Regions from separate parts of the Streptomyces sp. NBC_01288 genome, predicted to be linked through region 3. Evidence: riboswitches for the same ligand, from Rfam matches in the RefSeq annotation. Region 3 holds a riboswitch; each other region holds the start of a gene.
The links. Region 3 has a riboswitch for cobalamin ahead of metE (5-methyltetrahydropteroyltriglutamate--homocysteine S-methyltransferase). Riboswitches for the same ligand answer to the same signal wherever they lie in the genome.
Positions count from the first base shown of each region.

Region 1: it holds a riboswitch for cobalamin, as region 3 does, so the genes downstream of both, OG194_RS46590 (ABC transporter substrate-binding protein) here and metE (5-methyltetrahydropteroyltriglutamate--homocysteine S-methyltransferase) in region 3, are expected to answer to the same signal.
Region 2: it holds a riboswitch for cobalamin, as region 3 does, so the genes downstream of both, OG194_RS15265 (ribonucleoside-diphosphate reductase subunit alpha) here and metE (5-methyltetrahydropteroyltriglutamate--homocysteine S-methyltransferase) in region 3, are expected to answer to the same signal.

Region 1 covers NZ_CP108427.1:10,327,059-10,330,244, forward strand. Annotated here, with positions in the region: gene OG194_RS46585 (universal stress protein) at 1-755, opposite strand, end outside; cobalamin riboswitch at 924-1,140, shown strand; gene OG194_RS46590 (ABC transporter substrate-binding protein) at 1,195-2,256, shown strand; gene OG194_RS46595 (FecCD family ABC transporter permease) at 2,253-3,186, shown strand, end outside.
Region 2 covers NZ_CP108427.1:3,542,601-3,545,786, forward strand. Annotated here, with positions in the region: gene mctP (monocarboxylate uptake permease MctP) at 1-745, shown strand, start outside; gene OG194_RS15260 (GNAT family N-acetyltransferase) at 891-1,397, shown strand; cobalamin riboswitch at 1,450-1,573, shown strand; gene OG194_RS15265 (ribonucleoside-diphosphate reductase subunit alpha) at 1,698-3,186, shown strand, end outside.
Region 3 covers NZ_CP108427.1:2,106,223-2,109,408, reverse strand. Annotated here, with positions in the region: gene metE (5-methyltetrahydropteroyltriglutamate--homocysteine S-methyltransferase) at 1-1,970, opposite strand, end outside; cobalamin riboswitch at 2,120-2,317, opposite strand; gene meaB (methylmalonyl Co-A mutase-associated GTPase MeaB) at 2,429-3,186, opposite strand, start outside.

The DNA of each region.
Region 1 (3,186 bases), 8.2 Mb from region 3:
ACCAGCAGTTCCGCCGAGGCCGGGACCGACGCCTGGACCAGGGCGGCCGCAGGGCTCTGGAGGCGGAGATCCTCGTAGACACCCACGTGCGGATACTTCTCCCGCCAGGGCCGCAACGCGTCCGAGAGGCGTTGGGCCTCCTGGTCCTCCCAGCGGCCTCGGTCCTTCTCCGGTGGTGCGTACGGCATCCAGTGTTCGGCGGGTGAGGGCAGCCGCCAGGCGTGTACGACGTGCAGGCCGGTGTCGCGCCGGCAGGCGGCGTCGAAGGCGAAGTCGACGACGGTGCCCGGCAGTTCGCCGCCGTCGACGCCCAGCGTCACGCCGTACGGTGACCGCCCGCGGCGGCTGTGGACGGACCCGCTCGGCACCAGGACCACCGGCCGCTCGGAGCGCTCGGCGACCTCGTGAGCCACGGAACCGAGGGCCAGGCCCGCGAAACCGCCCGTACCGCGCAGCCCGAGGACCGTGCAGTCGGCCTCGGCGGTCAGGGGGAGCAACGCCGATACGACCTCTCCGGTGAGGGCGACCGCCTCGGCCCGGAGTCCGGGGTGGTCCTTCGTGAGTGACGTGACGAGGGCGTCGGGAGAGGGCTCGCGGACGTAGGGCCAGGTGGTGAGGAGTTGCTCGTCGGGGAGTGTCGAGACGTGGACGACCCGCAGGGGGAGTCCGCGTAACTCGGCTTCCGTGGCTGCCCAGTCGGCGGCTGTGCGACTGTCCGCGGAACCGTCGACGCCGACAACGATCAGTTGGGCCATGGCCGTTGGACCTCCGTGCGAGCGGGTTGGGGCCTCCACGATCCGCCGTGCGGGGCGTGCCGCACAGGGGGCGGACGGAACCGGGCGAAAGTCCAGCGGTACCGGTGCAGAGCGGCAGTGGTTCAGGGGCACCTCCGCGCCGTACCCCGCAGCGGGAACCGACCGCCGATCTTGATAGGTTGTGCGGGCCAGTCGTGCCACAACCGAGGCCAGGGAATCCGGTGGGAATCCGGAACTGACGCGCAGCGGTGAGGGGGACGGGCGGGGCAATCGACGCCACTGGGGCGACGCGGACCGGCCGAAGGAGCCGGTGTGCGACGCGCCGGGAAGGCGCCCCGTCCGGACGAACCCGAGTCCGAAGACCTGCTGGCGCCTTCTCGCCCTCGGCGAGGGGGAGTTCGTAGGCCAGGCTCCGCGTTCGAGCCCCGACAGGCAAGGCATGCCCGTGATCCGTACCGCCCCCGTCCCGCTGCGTCGCCGTACCGCGGCACTCCTCATCGCGCCCGCCCTGCTGCTGACCGCGTGCGGCGGTTCCGACGGCGACAGCGCCGACGGCGAGACGGAGAAGTCCGCCGCGGGCTTCCCGCTCACCCTCACCGACTGCGGGAAGACGGTCACGTTGAAGTCAGCCCCGAAGCGGGTCGTCTCCCTCAACCAGGGCACCACCGAGATCCTGCTCTCGCTCGGGCTCGCCGACCGCATCGCCGGCACCGCCACCTGGACCGACCCGGTGCTCAAGGGCCTGACGAAGGCCAACGCGACCGTGCCGCGCCTCGCCGACAACGCGCCCTCCTTCGAGAAGGTCCTCGACGCCGAACCCGACTTCGTCACCGCCTCCTTCGTCTCGACGCTCGGCAAGGGCGGAGTCGCGACCCGCGAACAGTTCGAGAAGCTGGGCGTGCCGACGTACGTCTCGCCGTCCGACTGCGCGGGCAAGGACAACGAGAGCGGCGGCGACGGTTCGCGCAGCACACCGCTCACGCTCGACAGCGTCTACGGCGAGATACGCGACCTGTCCCGCGCGATGGGCGTGAAGGCGCGCGGAGACCAGCTCGTCGCCCAGCTCAAGGCGCGGGTGACCAAGGCCACCACCGGCCTCGACGCCTCCGACACCTCCCTCATGTACTGGTTCGCCAACTCCCAGTCGCCCTACCTCGCCGGCTGCTGCGGCGCCCCCGGCGCCATCACCCGCACCGTCGGTGCGAAGAACGCCTTCTCCGACACCCATGACGAGTGGCCTCAGATCAACTGGGAGACCGTCGCCGACCGTGATCCCGACGTCATCGTCCTCGGCGATCTGACCCGCAAGTCGCAGACCGCCGAGACCGCCAAGGCGAAGATCCACTTCCTGGAGACCAACGCCGCCACCCGCAACCTCACCGCCGTCAAGAAGAAGCGGTACATCCTGCTCAGCGGCCAGGCGATGAACCCCTCCATCCGCACCGTCGAAGGGATCGAGCAGGTCGCCGCCGGCCTGCGCGACTTCGGACTCGCCAAGTGACCGTCCGCACCCTGCTGTTGACGGGCGGCGGGCTGATCGCGCTGCTGGTCTCCGTGGCCTTCGCGGTGACCATCGGACCCGCCGACATCTCCACGGCCGACGTGTGGGCGTCGGTCGCGGCCCACCTCGGAGGCGGCGAGAGCACGCTCGCCCCGCTGCGGGACGGCATCGTCTGGGACCTGCGCATGCCCCGCACGCTGCTCGCCGCCGTCTGCGGCGCCGGGCTTTCGCTGTGCGGCGCGGTCATGCAGTCCCTGCTGCGCAATCCGCTGGCGGACCCGTTCGTGCTCGGCGTCTCCTCCGGGGCGTCCACGGGGGCGGTCGCTGTGGTCGTGCTCGGGGTGGGCGGCGGGGCGGTGTCGCTGTCGGCGGGTGCGTTCGTCGGTGCGCTGCTCTCCTTCGGCCTGGTGATGCTGCTCAGCCACAGCCTCGGCGCGGGCATGGACCGGGTGGTGCTGTCCGGCGTGGCCGCCATGCAACTCTTCTCCGCGCTCACGTCGTTCACTGTGCTGACGTCGGCGGACGCCGAGACCACCAAGGGTGTCCTGTTCTGGCTGCTCGGCTCGCTCTCCGGCGCGGACTGGGGCCAAGTACTGCTCTGCGCGGGCGCGTTGGCGCTGGTCCTGGTCGTCTGCCTGGGCCATGCCACCACGTTGGACGCGTTCGCCTTCGGCGAGGAGGCGGCCGCGGGCCTCGGCGTGAACGTCGCCCGCGCCCGGCTCATCCTGCTGTGCGCCACGGCGCTGCTCACCGCCGTCCTGGTCAGCTGCGCGGGGGCGATCGGCTTCGTCGGCCTCGTCCTGCCGCACGTCACCCGCGCGTTGACGGGTGCCGGGCATGTACGACTGCTGCCGATCACCGCGCTGACCGGAGCCGTCTTTCTGGTGTGGGTGGACACCCTCGCCCGTACCGTCGTCGACCCCCAGGAGG
Region 2 (3,186 bases), 1.4 Mb from region 3:
GCCCCTGTATTCACTGATGCTGGGCCTGCTCGCGCTGCTCGGCTTCATGGCGATCGCGGCCGGAGTCAAGGTCACCAACGGCCAGTTGGCGATCCCGCAGCTGTTCGAGAACATGTTCCCGGACTGGTTCGCGGGCGTGGCCTTCGCGGCGATCGGCATCGGCGCCCTCGTCCCGGCGGCGATCATGTCCATCGCGGCGGCGAACCTCTTCACCCGCAACATCTACAAGGACTTCATCAAGCCCGACGCGACCCCGGCCCAGGAGACAAAGGTCTCCAAGATCGTCTCGCTCCTGGTGAAGGTCGGCGCCCTGGCCTTCGTCCTCACGATGGACAAGACGGTCGCCATCAACTTCCAGCTCCTGGGCGGCATCTGGATCCTCCAGACCTTCCCGTCCCTGGTGGGCGGCCTCTTCACCCGCTGGCCCCACCGCTGGGCCCTCCTCACCGGCTGGGCGGTCGGCATGATCTACGGCACCCTCGCCGCGTACGGGGTCGCCTCCCCGACCCAGGACCACTTCGGCGGCTCGTCCAAGGAGATCCCCGGCATCGGCGAGATCGGCTACATCGGCCTGACGGCGTTCGTCCTGAACGTCGTCGTCACGGTGGTCCTGACATTCGCCCTGAAGGCGTTCAAGGCCCCAGAGGGCATCGACGAGACCAACCCCGCCGACTACACCGCAGACGCGGGCGACCCGGGCGTAGAGGTGGAACTACCTCCGGCAACAGCAGGGGCAACCCACTAACGCAGGCTGACCGTCCCCACCCAGGGGCGCGGGGCTGTATCGATATGCGGCTCCGCCGCGTGGGCGCGACCAGCCACACACAACCCGCAGCGGGCCACCGGAAAGCAAGTTCCTCGGCGGCCCGCTGTCGTACACACTCACCCCCATGGACATCCTCATCCGCCGAGCAATCCCCACCGAATACGAAGACCTCGGCAACATCACGGCGCAGGCCTACCTACAGGACGGCCTCCTCGACTACGGCGACGACGACCCCTACCTCCCCGTACTGAAGGACGTAGCAAGCCGAGCCGCAGCCGCAGAGGTCCTCGTCGCGGTGGACGGCGACCACCTCCTCGGCGGAGTCACCTTCGTCCCCGGCCCCGGCCCAGTCGCCGACATCGCGACAACCGACGAGACAGAGATCCGCGCACTGGCGATCGCCCGCACCGCCCGCGGCCGAGGCGCCGGCGAGGCCCTCGTCCGCGCCTGCGTCGACCGCGCCCGAGCCACCGAGGGCTGCACGGCCGTAGTCCTGTCGACCCAGAGCTCCATGCACGCGGCCCACCGCATCTACGAACGCCTGGGTTTCGTCCGCACCCCCGACCGCGACTGGAACCCCGTGCCACACCTGGACGATCTCACTCTGCTCACCTACAAGCTGACACTCTGAAACCACCGCGACACAACATCTGGTGGTGACGTGACAGGCGAGCACAAGATGTATGCTCATGCTCGCTGTCGCCGCAGGGGAATCCGGTGCGAATCCGGAACTGTCCCGCAACGGTGTACTTACGTGCATATGCACGCATGGCCAGTCCGAGGACCTGCCGACAGCTCGCGTCCGGCCACCCGGCCAGGCGCATGACGTCCGGGCCTCGTGGAGTGGGCCGGTGGACGCGACGCCCCGTGCGCTCGTGTACTGCCGCCTGCCCTCGGCGAGGCCCCGTGCCGAGCGAGGGAGAGCCCCACCGTGACCATCGCGCCAGCAGAGCCGGCATCAGCGACCCAGGTGAACGAGGCGATCGTAGCGACCGCGACCGGACCCGGAACCGACGTTCCCGGAACGGCCGTTCAGGACGCCGACGGCCCCGGTACCGCGATCCTGCGGACCCTGACCGAGCTGACCGCCGACCTCCCCGACGCCGACCCCGGCCGGGTCGCCGCCGCCACGTTGCGCGGCCGGTCCGCGCACGCGGACGTGGCGGAACTGCGCGAGCTGGCCACGGAGGCGGCCGCCGGCCTCATCTCCGAGGACCCGGTCTACTCCCGGCTGGCCGCCCGGCTGCTGACGATCAGCATCGCCGCCGAGGCCGCATCCCAGGGCGTCACGACGTTCACCGGGTCCGTCGCCGTGGGCCACCGCGAGGGCCTCATCGCGGACCGCACCGCCGAGTTCGCGACGCTGCACGCGGCCCGCCTGGACGCGCTGATCGACACGGAGGCCGACGACCGCTTCGGCTACTTCGGCCTGCGCACCCTGTACAGCCGTTACCTCCTGCGGCACCCGATCACCCGCAAGGTCATCGAGACGCCCCAGCACTTCATGCTGCGCGTGGCCGCCGGTCTCGCGGAGGACGACAGCACCCGCGCCCTGGACGAAGTCGCCGCGCTCTACCGCCTGATGAGCCGCCTGGACTACCTCCCGTCCTCCCCCACACTCTTCAACTCCGGCACCCGGCACCCCCAGATGTCGTCCTGCTACCTCCTCGACTCCCCGCTGGACGAGCTGGACTCCATCTACGACCGCTACCACCAGGTCGCCCGCCTCTCGAAGCACGCCGGCGGCATCGGACTGTCGTACTCCCGCATCCGCAGCCGGGGTTCGCTGATCCGGGGCACGAACGGGCACTCCAACGGCATCGTCCCGTTCCTGAAGACGCTGGACGCCTCGGTCGCCGCGGTGAACCAGGGCGGCCGGCGCAAGGGTGCCGCCGCGGTCTACCTGGAGACCTGGCACTCCGACATCGAGGAGTTCCTGGAGCTGCGGGACAACACCGGTGAGGACGCCCGCCGTACGCACAACCTGAACCTCGCGCACTGGATCCCGGACGAGTTCATGCGCCGGGTGAACGAGAACGGCGACTGGTCGCTGTTCTCCCCCGCCGACGTGCCCGAGCTGGTCGACCTGTGGGGCGCCGAGTTCGACGCCGCGTACCGCAAGGCCGAGGCGCGGGGGCTCGCCAAGAAGACCATCCCGGCCCGTGACCTCTACGGCCGCATGATGCGCACCCTCGCGCAGACCGGCAACGGCTGGATGACCTTCAAGGACGCGGCCAACCGCACCGCCAACCAGACGGCCGAGCCGGGCCACACGGTCCACTCCTCCAACCTCTGCACGGAGATCCTGGAGGTCACGGACGACGGCGAGACGGCGGTCTGCAACCTGGGTTCGGTGAACCTGGGCGCGTTCGTCACCGATGGTGAGCTGGACTGGGAGCGCCTGGACGAGACCGTCCGCA
Region 3 (3,186 bases):
ATGTGCGTGTGGACCTGCGTCTCCGGCCGGACCCCGGCGGTGGTCAGCCGGAACGCCTCCGTGGCCCAGGCGAGATACGCCTCCCGGTCCGCCGCGCGCAGCGGGAGGGTCTCGCGCAGGGCGGGTTCGTCGACCTGGATGACCGAAGTCCCGGCCGCCTCAAGGTCGTTGACCTCGTCGCGCAGGGCGAGGGCGACCTGCCGTGCGGTGTCGCCGAGCGGCTGGTCGTCGCGGACGAAGGACCAGGCGAGCATGGTGACCGGTCCGGTGAGCATGCCCTTGACCGGGCGTGAGGTGAGCGACTGGGCGTACGTCGTCCAGCGCACCGTCATCGGTTCGGGGCGGGAGATGTCGCCGGCCAGGATCGGCGGGCGGACGTAACGGGTGCCGTAGGACTGGACCCAGCCGTGCTGGGTGGCGAGGTAGCCCGTCAGCTGCTCGGCGAAGTACTGGACCATGTCGTTGCGTTCGGGCTCGCCGTGCACGAGGACGTCCAGGCCGGTCTTCTCCTGGAAGGAGATGACCTCGCCGATCTCTGCCCTGATCCGCTCCTCGTAACCGGCCGTGTCGATCCGTCGCGCTCGCAAGTCGGCCCGCGCGGTGCGCAGTTCGGCGGTCTGCGGGAACGAACCGATCGTGGTCGTCGGCAGCGGCGGCAGCCCGAGATGCGCGCGCTGCGCCGAGGTCCGCTCGTCGTACGGCTGGGAGCGGCGGCCGTCGGTGTCCGTGACCGCGGCGGCCCGGGCCCGTACGGCGGGATCGCGGGTGAGTGCCGAACCGGCGCGGGAGGCCAAGTCGGCGCGGTTGGCGGCGAGTTCGGCGGCGATCGTGTCGGTGCCCTGGGTCAATCCCTTGGCGAGCGTGACGATCTCGGCCGTCTTCTGGCGTGCGAACGCCAGCCAGCGCAGGATCTGCGGCTCGATGTCCCGCTCGGCGGCCGCGTCGAGCGGCACATGGAGCAGCGAGCAGGAGGCGGCCACGTCGACGCGGTCGGCCAGCCCGAGCAACGTGCCCAGTGTGGCAAGGGAGTTGGTGAGGTCGTTGACCCAGACGTTACGGCCGTTGACCACGCCGGCGATCAGCCGCTTGCCGGGCAGTCCGCCGACGGAGGCGAGGTCGTCCAGGTTGGCGGCGGCGGACTCGGTGAAGTCCAGCGCGAGGCCCTCCACGGGTGCCTTCGCGAGGACCGGCAGCGCGTTGCCGAGCCGGTCGAAGTAGGAGGCGATCAGCAGCTTCGGCCGGTCGGTGAGGGCACCGAGGTCGCGGTAGGCGCGGGTGGTGGCGTTCAGTTCGGCCGGGGTGCGGTCCTGGACCAGGGCGGGCTCGTCGAGCTGCACCCATTCCGCGCCCGCCGCGCGCAGGTCGGCGAGGACCTCGGCGTACACGGGCAGCAGCCGGTCCAGGAGCGTCAGCGGTTCGAAGTCCGCGGACACTCCGGGGGCGGGCTTGGCGAGCAGGAGGTAGGTGACCGGGCCGACCAGGACCGGGCGGGCGGTCAGGCCCAGGGCGAGGGCCTCCTTCAACTCCGCCACCTGCTTGGTGGAGTCGGTGGTGAAGACGGTGTCCGGGCCCAACTCGGGCACGAGGTAGTGGTAATTCGTGTCGAACCACTTCGTCATCTCCAGCGGCGCCACGTCCTGCGTGCCGCGGGCCATCGCGAAGTAGCCGTCCAGCGCGTCGAGTTCGACGGCGGCGCGGTGGCGTTCGGGGATGGCGCCGACCATGACGGTGGTGTCGAGGACGTGGTCGTAGTACGAGAAGTCGCCGGTCGGGACCTCGTGGATGCCGGCGGCCGTCAGCTGCTGCCAGTTGGTGCGGCGCAGTTCGGCGGCGGTGGCGCGGAGGGCGTCGGCGTCGACGCGGGCCTTCCAGTAGCCCTCGATGGCCTTCTTGAGTTCTCGGCCCTTGCCCTGGCGGGGGTAGCCGTAGACGGTGGCCCGTGCTGCCGCGGCTGCGGACTTCGGTGTCACGGAAATCTCCTTCGCGAGATATCTCCCTGGATCCCGGTGTCGGGACGTGAGCGCGAAGTTCGTAGACCGGGGGATGGTGATCGCCCGTGTGTACGCCGACCCGCCCACGAGGTCACCGGGATTCCGCGCGCGAATGCTTCGCGTGCGGGCAGGTGGCAGGTCTTCGGACTTGCGGGCACGGCCTCCGTTTGACCGGAGGTCACCTACTGGCCGTCGCTTCCCAGGTCCTGTGTGGGCCCAGTGCGTATGACGGCGGTCGTTCCTGCTTACCGCTGCGGGGCAGTCCCGGAGTCTCACCGGGTTCCCTCTTGCGACGCGTCCGTCTGGGTGACGGGGCGAACCAGCTGCGTTGGCCAGCCTACGGGGTGGGGGTCTTGTGCGTCGATTTTTGGGTGCGGGCCGGTGGGGGCTGGTCGCGCCCACGCGGCGGAGCCGCAAATCGATACAGCCCCGCGCCCCTAGGGCAAGTCAGTTGGCCGGGATTCGAAAGCTCGCAGGATTTGCTCGGCCGCCAGCGTTGCTGTCAACTCGCCCTCTCGTACCTGGCGTTCTAGGTCCGGGGCCAGGGCGCGGACAGTCGAATCGGCGTGCAGGCGGCCCAAGAGCTCTTCTCGGACCATCGTCCAAGTCCAGTCCACCTGTTGCTCGCTGCGCTTCACCGCCAGGCGGCCCGTGGAGTCCAGCAGGGAGCGGTGTTGCTCCAGGTGCTCCCAGACCGTGTCCAGGCCTGTTCCCTCGCGGGCGCTACAGCTCAGTACCGGCGGGGTCCAGGCCGCGTCGGCCGGATGCATCAGGCGTAGCGCGCCTGCCAGTTCACGTGCCGCGCTCTTCGCGTCGCGCTCGTGCGGGCCGTCCGCCTTGTTGACGGCGATGACGTCCGCCAGCTCCAGGACGCCCTTCTTGATGCCCTGCAACTGGTCGCCGGTGCGGGCCAGGGTGAGCAGGAGGAAGGAGTCGACCATGTTGGCCACCGCCGTTTCCGACTGGCCTACGCCTACCGTTTCGACGAGGACGACGTCGTAGCCCGCCGCCTCCATCACCACGATGGACTCGCGGGTCGCCTTCGCGACGCCGCCCAGCGTGCCGGCGGTGGGGGAGGGGCGGACGAAGGCCGCCGGGTCCACGGCCAGGTGTTCCATGCGGGTCTTGTCGCCGAGGATCGAACCGCCCGTGCGGGTCGACGACGGGTCCACGGCCAGCACCGCGACCCGGAAGC